Regions from separate parts of the Allobosea sp. TBD101 genome, predicted to be linked through region 2. Evidence: riboswitches for the same ligand, from Rfam matches in the RefSeq annotation. Region 2 holds a riboswitch; each other region holds the start of a gene.
What was found. A riboswitch is a leader RNA that binds a small molecule or an ion and turns the genes downstream of it on or off. The one in region 2 is predicted to bind cobalamin.

Region 1 (5,199 bases), 1.4 Mb from region 2:
ATGGCCGACCAGAGGGCGCAGCAGATGCGGCACGACCAGACCGACGAAGCCGATCGCGCCGGTGACGGCGACCGCGCTCCCGACGGCCAGCGCCGCGCCGCCGACCAACCGCGCCCGCAGCCAGGCGAGGTCGAAACCGAGGCTCGCGGCCGTGTCCTCGCCGAGGCTGAGCGCATCGAGCGCCGGCGCCGCCGAGGCGAGCAGGACCCAGCCGAGCAGCATCAGGGGCAAGGCGAGCGCGACATGGTTCATGCTCCGATCCGCCAGCGAGCCCATCAACCAGAAGACGATCTCCAGCGCCGCATAGGGATTGGGCGCGAGATTGAGCGCGAGCGCGGTCGCAGCTCCGGCAAAGCTGTTCAGCGCCACGCCCGCAAGGATCAGCGTGGTCGTGCTCGCGCCGCGGCCGAGCAGGACGAAGAGGATCACGGTCGCCAGCAGCGCGCCGGCGATACCGCCGAGCGGCAGGGCAAGGGCAAGGCTGGCAGAGAGCCCGCTATAGAAGGCGAGGACGGCGCCGAAGGCCGCGGCGCTGGAAATGCCGATCACGCCGGGCTCGGCGAGTGGATTGCGCAACAACCCCTGCATCGCCGCGCCGGCCATGCCAAGGCTGAAGCCGACGAGGGCGCCGAGCAGGGCGCGCGGCAGGCGCAGTTCGTAGAGCACCAGCGCCGGCAGGCTTTTCTCCCCTGCGAGGAGGTCCGTCACCGCCTGGCCGAGCGCCAGGGGCGCGTAGCCGACGGCCATGGACATCACGGTCGCGGCCAAGGTGGCGAGAGCGAGCAGGCTCAACAGCACCACCGGCCTGACGCCGCGTGAAGCCTCCGACCTCATGACTTCTCCTCCACGGCACGCACCAGCATTTCGATCGCGTCGAGCACGCTCGGGCCGGCGCAGGTCCAGAGCCGCGACGGCAGCGCGACAAGCTTCAGCCGGGCGCCGAGCCGGTCGATGACAGGATGGTGCAGGATCTCATGCGCCAGGGACGGCGGGCCGTCCGGCGTCTCGTTCAGGATCAGAACCTCGGCGCGGCCAAGCGCCACGGTTTCGAGCGCGATCTGGCCATAGCTCTCGACGCCGAGCTCGGCCGCGATGTTGACGAGGCCGGCGCGTGTCAGAATCTCGTCGACGAGCGAACCCCGGCCAACCGTGAAGCCGCTGGGACGGAGCACGACCGCCCGCAACGGCCGCTCGACGCGGCGGGCGGCCAGAGCCTGCAGGCGCTGCTCGATCCCGGCGAGCAAGGCCTGTCCGCGCGTGGGCTCGCCGAGCAGGTCGGCCATCTCCGTGATCTGCGCCTTCATCTCCGCGAGATTGCGGGGAACGCCGAACTCCCTGACCGTAACGCCGACGCGCCCGAGCAGGGAAACGGTGGCGCGCGTCGTATAGGCACCGGCGACGACGAGATCGGGCTTGAAGCCCAGCACCTCCTCGGCAAGGCCGTGATTGGCGGGGACCCGGCGCGCGGCCTCGGCCATGTTGGCGTTGCGCGGGTCCTGCGACAGCCACGTCACCGAAGCGATGCGTACGGGATCGGCCAGGCGCAGGACGAGCTCGTCCGTGCACATGTTGAGCGAGACAATGCGTGCCGGCCGGTCCGCAGCAAGCGAGACCGATGCCATCGCGCCCGCAAGCGCGATGGGCAGGAGGCAGGCGCCGCGCAGACGGCGCAGGACGAGAGGCAGGTTCATCCGCCGATGGCCACCTTGATACCGCCGAAGACACCGAGGCCCGGCACGAGGAAGCCGACCGGATTCTCCCAGCGCTTGTCGAAGAGGTTATCGACCCGCCCGAACACCGTCACCTTGTCGGTCGCCTTGTACTCGGCGGCGAGGTTGACCAGCGTCGCACCCTTCGCCCGCATGCGGGGCACCGAGAAGTCGCGGTTGCCGTCGACCCAGGAGCCGATATGGATCAGCGTCGCCGAGAGGCTGAGCTTGTCCGTCGGCGTCCAGGTCGCGGTCGCGCTCGCCTTGTGGCGCGGCCGGCGCAGCAGCTCCTGCCGCGCGATCTCGTCCTTGGCGAGGGTGAAGGTGTAGTCGGCGCGGATGCGGAACTGCGGCGAGATTTCCAGCGCGGCGAAGGCCTCGACGCCCTTCGTCTTCGCCTTGCCGATATTGGCGTAGGAATCGCGCCTTGTATTGGTGACGATCAGGTTCTCGATATCGTTCTGGAACCAGGTCGCGCCGAGTTGCAGGCGCTTGTCGAAGAGCGGCTGCTCGAAGCCGACATCCCAGCCTCGGCTTTCCTCCGGCTTCAGGTTCGGGTTGCCGAAGAAATTGTAGCCGGGACGATAGTCGATGAAGAGCTCGCTTAGCGTCGGCGCCTTGAAGCCGGTGCCGTAGCTCGCCTTTAGCTTGGTCTCCGTACCTGGGATGAGGACGGCCGGCGCGATGCGGTAGGTCGTGTGCCCGCCATAGCTGTCGTCATGGTCGTGGCGGATGTTGGCCGCCATGAAATAGCGATCCTCGATATTGCCCTGGTATTCGAGATAGGCCGCCTTGTTGCCGTTCGAAGCGATCAGGCTCGCCGTATCCAGCCGCTCGCGCTCATATTGCAGGCCCGTGATCAGGTTGTGGCCCTTGGTGATCTCGAGATTGCCGCGCCAGTCGAGCTTGGTGCGCTCGCCAAGGCTCTGATTGGGCAGGCCGAGCAGGCCGGTCACCGCGGAAGCCGTCCGCGTCCCCCTGTCCTGGCGTGAATAGGACACGCCGAAGGTGTTGACGAAGCGGCCACTGAGCGGGTCCCAGACGAGTTCGCCACGGGTGAAGGCCTGCGCATAGTTCTGCTGGGAACGATAGGGCGAGGGCTTGCTCGGGAAACCGGTGTCGCCGGTATTGCGCAACTGGCCGTCCTGATAGCGACCGACCCAGTTGAGCGTCAGCGTATCGGTGAGGGCGAAGCCGAGACGGCCGGAGTAACTGTAATTGTCGAAGATGTTCGGGTTGATCCGGCGGCCGGGCGGCACGAGGTTCGGTGGCGTCACCTCGGTCCCGTCGGCGCGGAAATGGGCGGCGTTGAAGGCATAGTTGAACCGCGCGTCGCCGCCGCTGAAGCCGAGGGACTGGTTGAACGTGCCGTGCGATCCGCCTTCGACGCGCGCGGTCATCTTCGGCGGCCCCTCGCCGCGCTTCGTGGTCACCGAAATGACGCCGCCCAGCGCGTTGGCGCCGTAGAGGCCGCTCTGCGGGCCGCGCAGCACCTCGATGCGCTCGATATCCTCGGTCAGCATTGAGCCGAAATCGAAGGAGCGGTTCGGCGCCGAGGGATCATTGGCCTCGATGCCGTCGATCAGCACCTTGACGTGGTTGGAGTTGGTGCCGCGCATGAAGACCGAGGTCAGGCCGCCCGGCCCGCCGGTCTGCACGATGTTGAGGCCGGGCACGGCGGCGAGCGCCTGCGGCAGCGTCCGGCGCTGCTGCTGTTCGATATCCCGGGCGGTGATGACGGTGACCGAGCTCGCGATCTCGCGCGCGGGTGTCGGCGTGCCCGTGGCGCTGACGACGATCTCGTCGAGCGCCATCGTCGCAGGAGCGGGTTGGGCGAAGGCCGGGGCTGTTGCGCCGGCGATGGCGAGGCAGGAGGCGGAGAGCAGCAAGCGGCCGCGTCCGGCGGCCGGGAGGAAGACGTTCACGATGGAGACCTCGGGCGTTGACGTCAGTGGCACGTCACCGCGAACGCGATCTCCCATCAGCCGTATGAAAGACGGCGAACGGTCGAATCAGCAATCGGCGCACCCCGGCCGAACGTGTCCGCGTGTGACCACGGCTGACGGCAGGTCTCCTGGCTCGCGGGTCGCTGCCCTTCACCGCCTTCCCAGGTCCGAGGCCCCAGTGGCGTATGGCGAAAGGCTCGCCGCTTACAGTTGCGGGGGCAGCCACGGCATGGGGTGGCTCGCCACCCGCACCGCGTTCCCTTTTGATCCCGTGAGGGAACCGTCGGATCGACGAGTAGGGCAAAAAAGTGGCGACGTCAAACAGCTGCCTTGCCGACATCGGGGGCATGAACAGGCTCGGCAATCGTGGCGACTGCGCTATACTCGCAGCAACAGAAGCAGATAGGCACCCGCTCGATGCTGGCCGAGACTTTGCCCCCCGCGAGCGTGGGCGTTACCGTCAAACTCTACGACGACCTCTCCTCGGCCATCGTCTCCGGGGAGATCGCGCCCGGCGCCAAGCTGAGCGAGCCGGCGATCGCGCGCCGCTTCGGCGTCAGCCGCGCGCCGGTTCGCGAGGCGATCCGGCGCCTGCAGGAGCGCGGGCTCGTCACCTATGTCGCCAATCAGGGCGCGCGCGTCGCCGAGCCGAGCGCGGCCGAGTTCCTCGCCCTGCTCGACGTGCGCGAGGCGACCGAGGGCATGGCTGCCCGTCTCGCCGCCGAGAGCATGAGCGAGGCCGAGATCGCGGCGCTCGATGCACTGGTCCGGGGCCATCGCGGCGAGATCGAGCGCAACCCGATGGGCGCCTATCTCCAGGACGAGCCCGAGGCCGATTTCCACCGCCGGATCGCCAAGGGCAGCGGCAATCCGATTCTGGCCGAATTGCTCTGCGAGCAGTTCTACCCGCGCCTGCGCCTGTGCCGGCGCCTGCATTCGACCGTTCCCGGGCGCGGCCGCGAGGCCTGGGGCGAGCATATGCGGATCACCGAGGCGATCAGCCACCGCGACGGCGAACTCGCGGAAATCCTGATGCGCCGCCATATCCGCGCCGCCCGCATGGCGCTTCAGGCGGCGCTAGCCGTGAGCGAAAGCGCCAAGCCGGGCAAGCGCCGGAACGGTGGGAAGCGCTGATCCGGTTCAGCCGGTAGCAGCGACCGACTGCCCTTCCGCCTCGGCGCGGCGGCGGCGATGGGCGAGCAGCGGCGGCACGATCAGGACCAATGCCGCGATCCCGAGCAGCGTCGCCGCGATCGGCGTGCCGACCAGCACGCTCCAGTCGCCCTGGCTGACGGCGAGCGCGCGCCGGAGCTGGATTTCCGCTTGCGGGCCGAGGATCAGCCCGATCAGGGCCGGCGCGATCGGGAAATCATGGACGCGCGCGACATAGCCGACGAGGCCGAGGCCGCACATCAGCGCCAGATCCATCCAGGAGGTCGAGAGCCCCCAGACGCCGACCATCGCGAAGACGACGATGCCGCCATAGATGTAGTGCCGGGGGATCAGCAGCAGCCGGACCCAGATGCCGACCAGCGGCAGGTTGA
Region 2 (5,199 bases):
CGCAGCTCTCGTTGGTGTTGGTCGGGATCAGCGGGCCCGCCGGCGTGCAGGCCGAAACGGCGACCCAGCCCGGCTGAGGAGCCTGGGCGTGGCCAAGCGAGATGCCCGCCATCAAGGTTCCGCATGCCGCCGCGAATTGCAGGGCGGCAACGCCAGTCGAAAATCGGGTCTGCTTCATGTTTTCCTCCCAGAAATTTGGGTCAGCAACGCGCTGCGCAGCGTCGAGCCACCGGACCCGCCCAGCCGCCAGTGCCCCTGTTGCTTTTGTTGGAGCGGAGCGCCACCCGGAGCCGTCCGGCGCAAGGCATCGAACAGACAGGTCGAAGGATAGGGCTTGGAGGAAATACGGAAAATTCTTTTACAGAACATCTGTATGCAGAAATGATATGTCGACCGCTGGGCGCCCGGCGACCAGGCAGGGGCACTGCGGCTGAACATCCCGCTCAAGACCATCATTGAGTGATGAGCGAGAGCATCAAGGGCGAAGCCCGACCAGATGCTGGCAAGTGAAGTCCGAGAGCCCGCGCCTGTTCGGAGCCGGGCATGAAAGACCCAGTTCAGATGGTCGAGTGGAGATGGAGCAAGTCCAGACGAAACGATTGCCCACGCGGATTGGAGCAACGGCCCGAGGTTGCCCCCCGCGCGGCTTCAAACGCTTCCGGACGCTTCCTTCCGCGGGTCGGCCTCGACCAGATATTCGATGTGCCGGCGCCCGGAGGCTCCCGGGCGGATAGAAACCGCGACGCCGAAGATGCGTTGGATCGCCTCGGCGGTCAGGACCTCCTCCGGCGCACCCGCCGCCTGAAGACGCCCGTCATGCAACAGCGCGATCTCGTCGCAGAACATGGCGGCGAGGTTGAGATCGTGCAGCGCCATGATGCAGGTGATGCCGAGGCGTCGGACCAGGCTCAGGATCGAGAGCTGGTGCTGGATGTCGAGATGGTTGGTCGGCTCGTCCAGGATGAGTTCGCTCGGCTCCTGCGCGAGCGCGCGGGCGATATGGACGCGCTGGCGTTCCCCTCCCGAAAGCGTGTGCCAGAACTGATCGTGGCGCTCGGTGAGCCCGACCCGCGCCAGCGCTTCGTTCACGGCGCCCTCGTCGGCTTCGCTCCACGAGGCCAGCGCCGCACGATGCGGCGTGCGGCCGAGGCGGACGACATCGCAGACGGACAGCTGAATCTCGGTGGTCGCCTGCTGCTCGACGAAGGCGAGGCGGCGGGCCAGCTCGCGGCGGGGCACGCTGGCGATGTCGTTTCCGTCGAGGGTGACGACGCCGCTCGCGACGTTGCGCAGGCGGCAGAGCAGCCGGAGCAGGCTCGATTTTCCGGAGCCGTTGGGGCCGATCAGGCCGAGCACCCGGCCGGGTGCAGCTTCCAGCGTCACACCGTCGACGATCATCCGGCCGCCGGCACCCCAGCGGACCTCGCGGGTCGCGAGCGTCATGCCGGCCTCCGGGCGCGGTAGAGGATGAGCGCGAAGACGGGTGCGCCGAACAGCGCTGTCACCACGCCGATCGGCAGGATCTGCTGGGGTATCAGGATGCGGGAAAGGATGTCGGCCAGGATCATGAAGATCGCGCCGATGACGAGACAGGCTGGCAGCAAGCGGGCATGGCCGGAGCCCACGAGGAAGCGCGCGGCATGGGGAATGATCAGCCCGACGAAGCCGACCGTGCCGACGATCGAGACCATCACCGCCGTCATTACCGCCGTCGTGGCGAAGAGCACGACCTTCACCCGCGTGACGGCGACGCCCAGCGAAGCTGCGGCGTCGACGCCGAAGGCGAAGGCGTCGAGCGCCTTGGCGTGCAGCATGCAGATGCCGAAGCCGATGAAGGCGACCGGCGCCGCCATCCAGATGTCGGGCCAGCGCACGCCGCCGAAATTGCCGAGCAGCCAGAACATCACACCGCGCGCCTGCTCGGCGCTGGCGAGCGTCGTGACGATCGTGGCGGTCGCCGCATTGAAGAGTTGCGAGGTCGCGACACCGGCGAGGATGACGCGATCGCTCGCCCCGCCCGCCCCTGCCGCCAGCAGCGCCACGACGACGAGCGCAGCGCAGGAACCGATGAAGGCGCCGGCCGAAACGGAGAGCACCGCGCCGCCGATGCTGATGCCGAGGATCAGCACCGCGACGGCGCCGGTCGAGGCGCCGGCCGAGATGCCGAGGATATAGGGTTCTGCCAGCGGGTTGCGCAGCAGGGCCTGCAGGATCGCGCCCGACAAGGCGAGTGCGCCACCGCAGAGCCCCGCCATCAGCGCGCGGCTGAGGCGATAATCGAAGATCACGCCCTGCTGGATCGCGCTGATGGGAAAGTCGAGATCGAACAGCCCGTTGCCGAGCGCCTTCAGGGCCGTATCCAGCGGGATGCGCATCTCGCCGATAGTCACGGCCAGCGCGACCGAGAGGATCAGCGCCAGCAGCGAGGCCAGCGCGATCGCGACACGCGCCGGCCAGTTCGGCCCATGGGCGGCGTGGCTCAACGCGAGAGCCCGAATCCGGCGATCGCTTTGGCCAGCGTCTCGATGCCGTCGACCGTGTCGAGCCCGGCGCGGGTCGCACCGACATCCATGATGACGACGCGGTTATTCTTCACGGCGTCCAGCTTGCTGGCGACCGGATCGGTCTTCAGGAACTCCAGCTTCTTCTCGATATCGTCGGCCGGGAAGCGGCGGCGATCCATCTTCACGGTGACGATCACGGCGGGGTTGGCAGCGGCGATGCTCTCCCAGCCGACCAGCGGCCATTCCTCATTGGTCGTGATGACGTTGCGGGCGCCGAGCTTGGAGAGGATATAGGCGGGCACGCCGTTCTTGCCGGCCATGAAGCCGTCGCCCTTGATGTCCTTGCTGGAGAACCAGACGACGACCGGAACGTCCTGCGCCTTCAGCTTCGAGACCTGCTCGACGGCCTTGTCCTCGCGCGCCTTGAGCTCGGCGACGAGCGTCTCGGCCCGATCGGCGACATCGAAGATCGCGCCGAATTCGCGGATGTTGCGATAGACCAGATCCATCGTGAACATCTGGGTGCGGACGCCGTCGCCGGCACCGGAATTGTCCTTGCCGACGCAATCGGTCGGGGAGACGTAGGACGGCACCTTGACCTTGGCGAACTGGTCGCGCTTGCCGACGATGCCGTTGGGCCCGACATGCCATTCGAACATCGCGGTGACGAGATCGGGCTCCTGCGCCAGCACCGCCTCGAAGCTTGGGTCGTTATCGGCGAGGCGCTTCACCTTGGCATTGACCGCCTCATAGGGCTTGGCGACCGGCGAGAACCACACCGCCGTGCCGACGACGCGGTCGCCAAGGCCGAGCGCGTAGAGGATTTCCGTCTGGGTCTGGCCGATCGCGACGACGCGCTTGGGCGCCGCGTTGAAGGTGATCGTCTCGCGGCAATTCTCCAGCGTCAGCGGATATTTGGTCGGCGCCGCAGTGGCCGTGCCGGCGGCGAGAGCGCCGAACAGCGCGGCGACCGACATGCGAAGCAGGGAATTGAACGGGCGCGCTGCCGGCATCGAGGCCATCCGAAATGTAACAATGTTGCATTTCTGATAGAATGCGCGACAGGCAGCCGTCAAGCCGCCCTGAGCGGCCGGTGCAGTGGTCTTCGTGAACATGGATTTCATCGCTCCCCGAGATGACGGCCGGGGCAGCTTTGGCATGTGGGACGGAAAGGCGGCACAGGGCCACCATCGACTCACAAGCTCCGGAAAACCCCGTCCGAAAGACGTCTTCGACGACCGGGGCAGGTCTCCTGGCTCGCGGGTCGATGCCTGTTCCGCCCGGCCTTCCCGGCGCGTCAGGCGCCAGTGGACGATGGACGGAGAGCTCGCCGCTTACAGTTGCGGGGGCAGCCTCGGCTTTGGCGCGGGTCGCACCTCACCGAATTCCCTCTTAGCTCCGGGAGCAACCCGGAGAACCTCGATCGGCGCACACCCTATAAGGGCGTGGCGCTGCGTCAAGCGAACATCGCGTCAGAGACTTGACGTGCTGTAGAGCCTCTTGCCGCCGACGGAGATCTCGACCTCCTGCAAATAGCTGCGCAGCGCGGTCGTCGCGACCTCGATGCCGAGGCCCGGCGCATTAGGGGCCGCAACCTGCCCGTTCGCGTCGCGCTCCAGATGATTGGCGGAGATCGCGGTGGCGAGCGGCTTCGGCATGGCCGGGTATTCGCAGATCTCGTGATCGGCGAGGCCGGCATAGGGCTGGAGCGAGGCCGAGAGCGCCAGATGCGAGGTGAAAGTGTGGTTGACGAAGGTTACGCCCTTGGCGACCGCATAATCCGCCACCGCCTTGGACGGACCGATGCCGCCGATCCGGCCGCAATCGATCTGGACATAGCCGATGCCGCCATAATCGATGAGCTGCCGGGCCATGGATTCGTTATGGGCGCCCTCCCCACCGGCCAGGCGAACCTTGGGGCTGCGCCTGGCGAGCGCGCCATAGGCTTCGAGCGCGCTGGCGTGGAACGGCTCCTCGAACCAGAGCACGTTCGCCTTCTCCATCGCGGGCAGACGGGCGGCGGCGCGCTCGACATCCTCGATGAAGATCTGGCCGGTATCGACGAGCAGGATGCCGTCCTGCCCCAAACCCTCGCGGGCGGCGACGAAATGCTCGGCATCGGCCTCGACGCTGCCGCGGCCGATCGGCCCCCAGCCGAACTTGGCGGCGCGGAAGCTACGTTTGCGGGCATCGCGGGCGCGGTCGAGTGTCTCCTGCGCCGTGTCGCCGAACAGGACCGAGGCATAGGGCGTCTTGGGATGGCTCTTGGCATAGCCGAGCAGGCGCCAGACCGGCTCGGAGCGCATCTTGCCGAGGATGTCCCATAAGGCCATCTCGACGCCGGAGAAGGTATGCGGCGCCTGCAGCAGGTCCATCGAGTTATAGGCGACGGCAGCAGCGATGCGGGCGATATCCTCCGGGCCTTCCAGCGTCTGGCCGAGCACGGAATCGGCGACCGGCCGGCAGACGCCATGCGACATCGGACAGATGAAGGCGGCGATGGAGGGCAGTGGCGCCGCCTCGCATTCGCCCCAGCCGACATGGCCGCCGGCGGCGACCCTGACCAGCAGCGCATCCTGGCTGCCGTCGGCTTCGTCGGTGACGACGGGCATGGCGAGATAGAAGAAATCGACGGCCTCGATCCTGGGCACAGGTCTTCTCCTCACAGTTCGTAGATCGTGGCGCGGGGCGTGAA
Region 3 (5,199 bases), 1.3 Mb from region 2:
CGAGACGCCGCTGGCGGAAGCCACCGCGGCGATCGAGGTCTCATGGAAGCCGACTTCCGACACGATGCCGCGCGCGGCGGCGAGGATCGCCTCGCGCTTGCCGGCCTTGCGGGGTTGCTTCGATGCGCCGTCGGCCATGGCTGGTCTCAAAATTGAATTTGAATTCAGATTCAATCTGAAGACTGGATCGATCACCGTCAAGTGGATGAGCCGGTCGAGGCGATCGCTCCACATCGAGGATGGCTTATCGCAACGGGAGGGGGGTTGGCCCGCGCCGGAGATACTTGGTCATCCCGGGCTTGACCCGGGATCCATGCCGGAACCTCTTTCGGGCAGGTTCCGGAATGGATCCCGGATCTCTGCTTCGCTGCGTCCGGGATGACTCAATGCTGCCGAGGCACAGAGCGGGCTCTCAGAACTCGATGCCTTGCTGCGCCTTCACACCCGCAGCGAAATGATGCTTCACCAGCGTCATCTCAGTGACGAGATCGGCTGCCTCGATCAGCTCCGGCTTGGCGTTGCGGCCGGTGACGACGATGTGCAGGTCAGGCCTGCGGGCAGACAGCGTCGCGACAACCTCGGCGAGCGGCAGATAGTCGTAGCGCAGGGCGATGTTGAGCTCGTCCAGCACCAGAAGCCTGATCTCCGGATCGGCCATCAATTCCTTCGCCTTTGCGAAGGCGCGTTCGGCTGCCGCGATGTCGCGAGCCTTGTCCTGCGTCTCCCAGGTAAAACCCTCGCCCATGCTGTGCCAGCTCACCTGATCGCCAAAGGCTTCAAGCGCCCGGCGCTCGCCGGTCGACCAGGCGCCCTTGATGAACTGCACCACACCGATGCGCCAGCCATGGCCGAGCGCGCGCAGGATCAAGCCGAAAGCCGCCGTCGACTTGCCTTTGCCAGGGCCGGTATTGACGATCAGCAGGCCCTTTTCGAGCGTCTTGGAGGCGACTTCGGCGTCCTGCACCGCCTTGCGCTTCTCCATCTTGGCCTTGTGGCGGGCGGCATCTTCAGTGTCGGTCATCACTTCACTCGCATCGGCAATCCGGCAACCATGAAGACCACGCTGGCCGCACGCGCCGCAAGCGCCTGATGCAGGCGCCCGGCCTCGTCACGGAAGCGGCGGGCGAGCGCGTTCTCCGGGACGATGCCGAGCCCGACCTCGTTGCCGACCAGAACGAGCGGGGCGGATACGCGCTCGCAAGCGGCAATCAGGACATCGCGGGCCGCGACAGTGTCGCGCTCCGCAAGGATGAGATTGGTCAGCCAGAGCGTCAGGCAATCGACCAGGATCGGGCGCCCCGCCGGCTGGGCCGCAATCGCCTCGGCCAGTTCGAGCGGAGCGTCGACCGTCTCCCAGCCGGCCGGGCGCCGGGCGCGATGCTCGGCGATGCGCTCGCGCATCTCGTCGTCATAGGCCTGCGCGGTGGCGACATAGGTCCAGGGCGCCGGCAGCGCCTCGATCAACGCCTCGGCATGGCGGCTCTTGCCGGAGCGGGCGCCGCCGAGGACGAGCGTGAGATGGGGGATCGGAAGAGACTGCATCGGCGGCTTGGTTTCGCTGGCCGTCATCCCGGGCGACCATAGGGAGACCCGGGATCCATGCCGGAACGCTTCCGGTAGAGGTTCAGGCATGGATCCCGGCTCTTCGCTGCGCTCCGGCCGGGATGACCGCATGTATGTGTCGGACCGTTCTTGCATTGCACAGCAACACGGCGATGGCTAATGATGATCCGTGACGGTGCCTCCGCGAGGAGGTGAAAAGGGAACGCGGTGCGAGACCGCGGCTGCCCCCGCAACTGTAAGCGGATGTCCTTCGCCATCGGCCACTGGAGCGCTCGCTCCGGGAAGGCGGCAAGGGGCGCGAAGTCCGCGAGCCAGGAGACCTGCCGTCAACCCGCAGAGATCCAACCGGCTGCCGGCGGGGCGGCCACGGAGAACGCTTATGAACACCGCTTCGGTTTCCACCCCTACACTCAGCGTTTCGGAACGCGTCAAGGCGGTTGCCGCCGCGCTCGTGATCGGCGTCGCGCTGATCTACACGACCGGCTTCGCGGCCTCGACCAATGTCCACAACGCCGCGCATGACAGCCGTCACGGCCTCGCCTTTCCCTGCCACTGAGGGAAAGCATCCATGGTCACGCGTGTTCTCACGGTCAGCATCCTGGCCGGGCTTCTGGCTGGCTTGATCGTCGCCGCCCTGCAGCATGTCACCACCACCCCGCTGATCCTCAAGGCCGAGACCTATGAGGCGGCGCTGGCGCTGAAAGCGCCGACGCTGGCCGCGTTCGACGGCGAGGCGAAGATCATCCTCGCGCATGGACCGGCCGGCGACGCGCCCGGCCACGACCATGCCGAATGGAAGCCGCAGGACGGCTTCCAGCGCACGCTCTTCACCAGCGCGGTGACGATTGCGACCGCGATCGGCTTCGCGGCTCTGCTGCTCGCAGGGATGATCGCGGCCGGCGACAGCATCGACCAGCGCAGCGCGCTCGTCTGGGGCGCCTGCGGCTTCCTCGCGCTCGGGCTCGCCCCGGCGATGGGGCTGGCTCCCGAGCTGCCGGGTGCAGCCTCGGCCGCGCTGGAGCAGCGCCAGGTCTGGTGGCTCGCGACGGTGATCGCCACGGCGCTGGGGCTCTTCCTGTTCCTGCGCTTCGATCAGCCCTGGCTGAAGCTCGTCGCCATCGTCGTGATCCTGCTGCCGCATGTCGTCGGCGCGCCGCATCCGGCCGCGCCGGCGAGCAAGGTGCCGGCCGAGGTCGCCGCGCATTTCGCGTCGCTCTCGCTCGGCATCCAGGCCGCGCTCTGGCTCGTCACCGCCTTCATGGTCGGCGTGCTTTGGCCCCGGGCGAGCCGCCGGGCCGCGGACGCCTGAGGACAAGCCATGTCCGAGGGTGACCTCACCATCCATGTCTGCACGGCCTGCCGCCGCGCCCGCGCCGATCTCCCGGAAGGTTACGACCAGCCGGGACTGGCGCTGGCCGAGCGTCTCGCCGCGCAGCTTAAAGCCAAGGGCAGCACGATCCCCGTGCTGCCCGTCGAATGCCTCGCCGTCTGCAAGCGGCCCTGCACCATCGCGCTCAGCGCCGACGGGAAATGGACCTATCTGATCGGCGATCTCGACACCGACACCCATCTCGACGAGATCGTCGGCGCCGCGGAGGCCTATGCCGCCAGCGCCAACGGCATCGTTCCCTGGAAAGAGCGGCCGCAGTCCTTCCGCAAGGGCGTGGTCGCGCGCGTGCCGCCTTTGCCAGCGCGCCAGCAAGGATGACATCATGAACGCTCCGCAGACCACCAACCTGGGCAAGACGTCACTCAGCAAGACGCCCTGCACGATCATCACCGGCTTCCTCGGCGCCGGGAAAACGACGCTGGTGCGCCATCTCCTCGAGAATGCGCAAGGCAAGAAGCTCGCAGTACTCGTCAACGAGTTCGGCGATCTCGGCTTCGACGGCGAATTCCTGAAGGGCTGCGGCATTGCCGGCTGCAGCGACGAGGACGTGGTCGAGCTGCCGAACGGCTGCATCTGTTGCACCGTCGCCGATGATTTCGTGCCCGCACTGGAAAAGCTTTTGAACCGGCCGAACCCGCCGGAGCACATCCTGATCGAGACCTCCGGCCTCGCTTTGCCGAAGCCGCTGGTGCAGGCGTTCAACTGGCCGGCGATCCGCTCGCGCGTGACCGTCGACGGCGTCATCGCCGTGGTCGACGGGCCGGCCGTGGCCGAGGGTCAGTTCGCCGATGATCCGGAGGCGCTCGCGGCGCAGACGGCAGCGGACGCCTCCGTCGATCACGACAACCCGCTGGAGGAGGTGTTCGAGGACCAGATCCTCTGCGCCGACCTGATCCTGCTCAACAAGAGCGACCTCGTCGACGAGGCCGGCCGCGCGCGGATGAAAGCCGAGATCGCCGAGCATCTGCCGAAAGCGATCAAGATCGTCGAGACCGCCCATGGCAAGGTCGAGCCGGCGCTGATCGTCGGCCTCGGCGCTGCCGCCGAAAGCGACCTCGCCGCCCGCCCCTCGCATCATGGCGAAGGCGAGCACGATCACGACCATGACGATTTCGACTCGGTCGCCGTGCCGCTGCCGGCCGGCCTCTCGCCGGAGGAGCTCACGGCGCGCGTCGCCAAGGCGGCCGAGGCCGAGGGCGTGCTGCGCCTCAAGGGCTTCACCGCCGTTCCGGGCAAGCCGATGCGTCTGGTCGTACAGGGCGTCGGCCGGCGCCTCAGTCATCATTTCGACCGGGCCTGGGGCGCGAGCGAACCGCGCGACGGACGCCTCACCGTGATCGGGCTCAAGGGCTTCGATCTCAAGGCCGTGGAAGCGGCCCTCGCGGGGGCGTAACATCCGCCGATGCATCTTCTCCCGACCAGCGAGATCAGACTCGACGACGGCGAGGACGCCGTCGATCTCGCCCTGCCGCCGGGAGACGTGCTCGTGCTGTCCTTCACCGACAGCGACCTTTCGGCGCTGGCGGTGGCGGCAGGTGACAGCATCCTGTCGGTGCGGCTCGCGCCGCTCCGGCGGCTGAAACACCCGCTCTCGGTGGATTTCCTGATCGAGAAGACGGCGGCGCAATCCCGCTTTATACTGCTGCGCTGCCTCGGCGGGCTCGATTACTGGCGCTATGGCATCGAGCAGCTCGGCATCGCCTGCCGCGAGCGCGGCATCCCGCTCGCGATCCTGCCCGGTGACGAGCGCGACGATCCGAGGCTCGGCGAACATGCGAGCGTGCCGGCGGAATTCGCAGGCGAGTTGCTGGCCTATTTTCAGGCCGGTGGCGGCGCCGAGAACATGCGGCGGCTGCTGGGGCGGATAGACGAGTATCTGGCGGCGTCGAGAGACCCCTCATCCGCCTGCCGGCACCTTCTCCCGCAAGGGGAGAAGGGCGAGACGGCGCACGCTGCTCCTTTCTCCCCTTGCGGGAGCAAGTGGCTCGGCAGAGCCGAGACGGATGAGGGGTCGCGTGACTCCTCCGGCCTCCCTCCCGTCCCGCTGCCATCATTCTTAGCGCTCGGCAGAGACGGCACGCCCCTGCCCTGGCGCGAGGCGCTCGCCGCCCTGCCCCCCGATCGCGCGCTCGTCCCGGTCCTGCTCTATCGCTCCGGCGTTGCAGCCGGGGACACCGCCATGGGCGAGGCGATTGCCACGACGCTGGCGGCGCGCGGCCTCGCGCCCCTGCCGTTGGCGCTGACCA

Region 1: it holds a riboswitch for cobalamin, as region 2 does, so the genes downstream of both, AC6RIC_RS24840 (TonB-dependent receptor plug domain-containing protein) here and AC6RIC_RS18115 (ABC transporter substrate-binding protein) in region 2, are expected to answer to the same signal.
Region 3: it holds a riboswitch for cobalamin, as region 2 does, so the genes downstream of both, AC6RIC_RS24365 (CbtB domain-containing protein) here and AC6RIC_RS18115 (ABC transporter substrate-binding protein) in region 2, are expected to answer to the same signal.

The regions. Positions count from the first base shown of each region.
Region 1 covers NZ_CM187543.1:5,115,710-5,120,908, forward strand. Annotated here, with positions in the region: gene AC6RIC_RS24830 (FecCD family ABC transporter permease) at 1-834, opposite strand, end outside; gene AC6RIC_RS24835 (ABC transporter substrate-binding protein) at 831-1,691, opposite strand; gene AC6RIC_RS24840 (TonB-dependent receptor plug domain-containing protein) at 1,688-3,634, opposite strand; cobalamin riboswitch at 3,757-3,955, opposite strand; gene AC6RIC_RS24845 (GntR family transcriptional regulator) at 4,022-4,789, shown strand; gene AC6RIC_RS24850 (tripartite tricarboxylate transporter permease) at 4,796-5,199, opposite strand, start outside.
Region 2 covers NZ_CM187543.1:3,720,819-3,726,017, forward strand. Annotated here, with positions in the region: gene AC6RIC_RS18100 (peptide ABC transporter substrate-binding protein) at 1-178, opposite strand, end outside; gene AC6RIC_RS18105 (ABC transporter ATP-binding protein) at 649-1,443, opposite strand; gene AC6RIC_RS18110 (FecCD family ABC transporter permease) at 1,440-2,483, opposite strand; gene AC6RIC_RS18115 (ABC transporter substrate-binding protein) at 2,480-3,517, opposite strand; cobalamin riboswitch at 3,730-3,941, opposite strand; gene AC6RIC_RS18120 (mandelate racemase/muconate lactonizing enzyme family protein) at 3,977-5,155, opposite strand; gene AC6RIC_RS18125 (M81 family metallopeptidase) at 5,167-5,199, opposite strand, start outside.
Region 3 covers NZ_CM187543.1:5,018,647-5,023,845, forward strand. Annotated here, with positions in the region: gene AC6RIC_RS24350 (TetR/AcrR family transcriptional regulator) at 1-138, opposite strand, end outside; gene cobO (cob(I)yrinic acid a,c-diamide adenosyltransferase) at 413-1,021, opposite strand; gene cobU (bifunctional adenosylcobinamide kinase/adenosylcobinamide-phosphate guanylyltransferase) at 1,021-1,569, opposite strand; cobalamin riboswitch at 1,720-1,905, shown strand; gene AC6RIC_RS24365 (CbtB domain-containing protein) at 1,943-2,119, shown strand; gene AC6RIC_RS24370 (CbtA family protein) at 2,132-2,872, shown strand; gene AC6RIC_RS24375 (DUF1636 family protein) at 2,882-3,271, shown strand; gene cobW (cobalamin biosynthesis protein CobW) at 3,276-4,346, shown strand; gene cobN (cobaltochelatase subunit CobN) at 4,356-5,199, shown strand, end outside.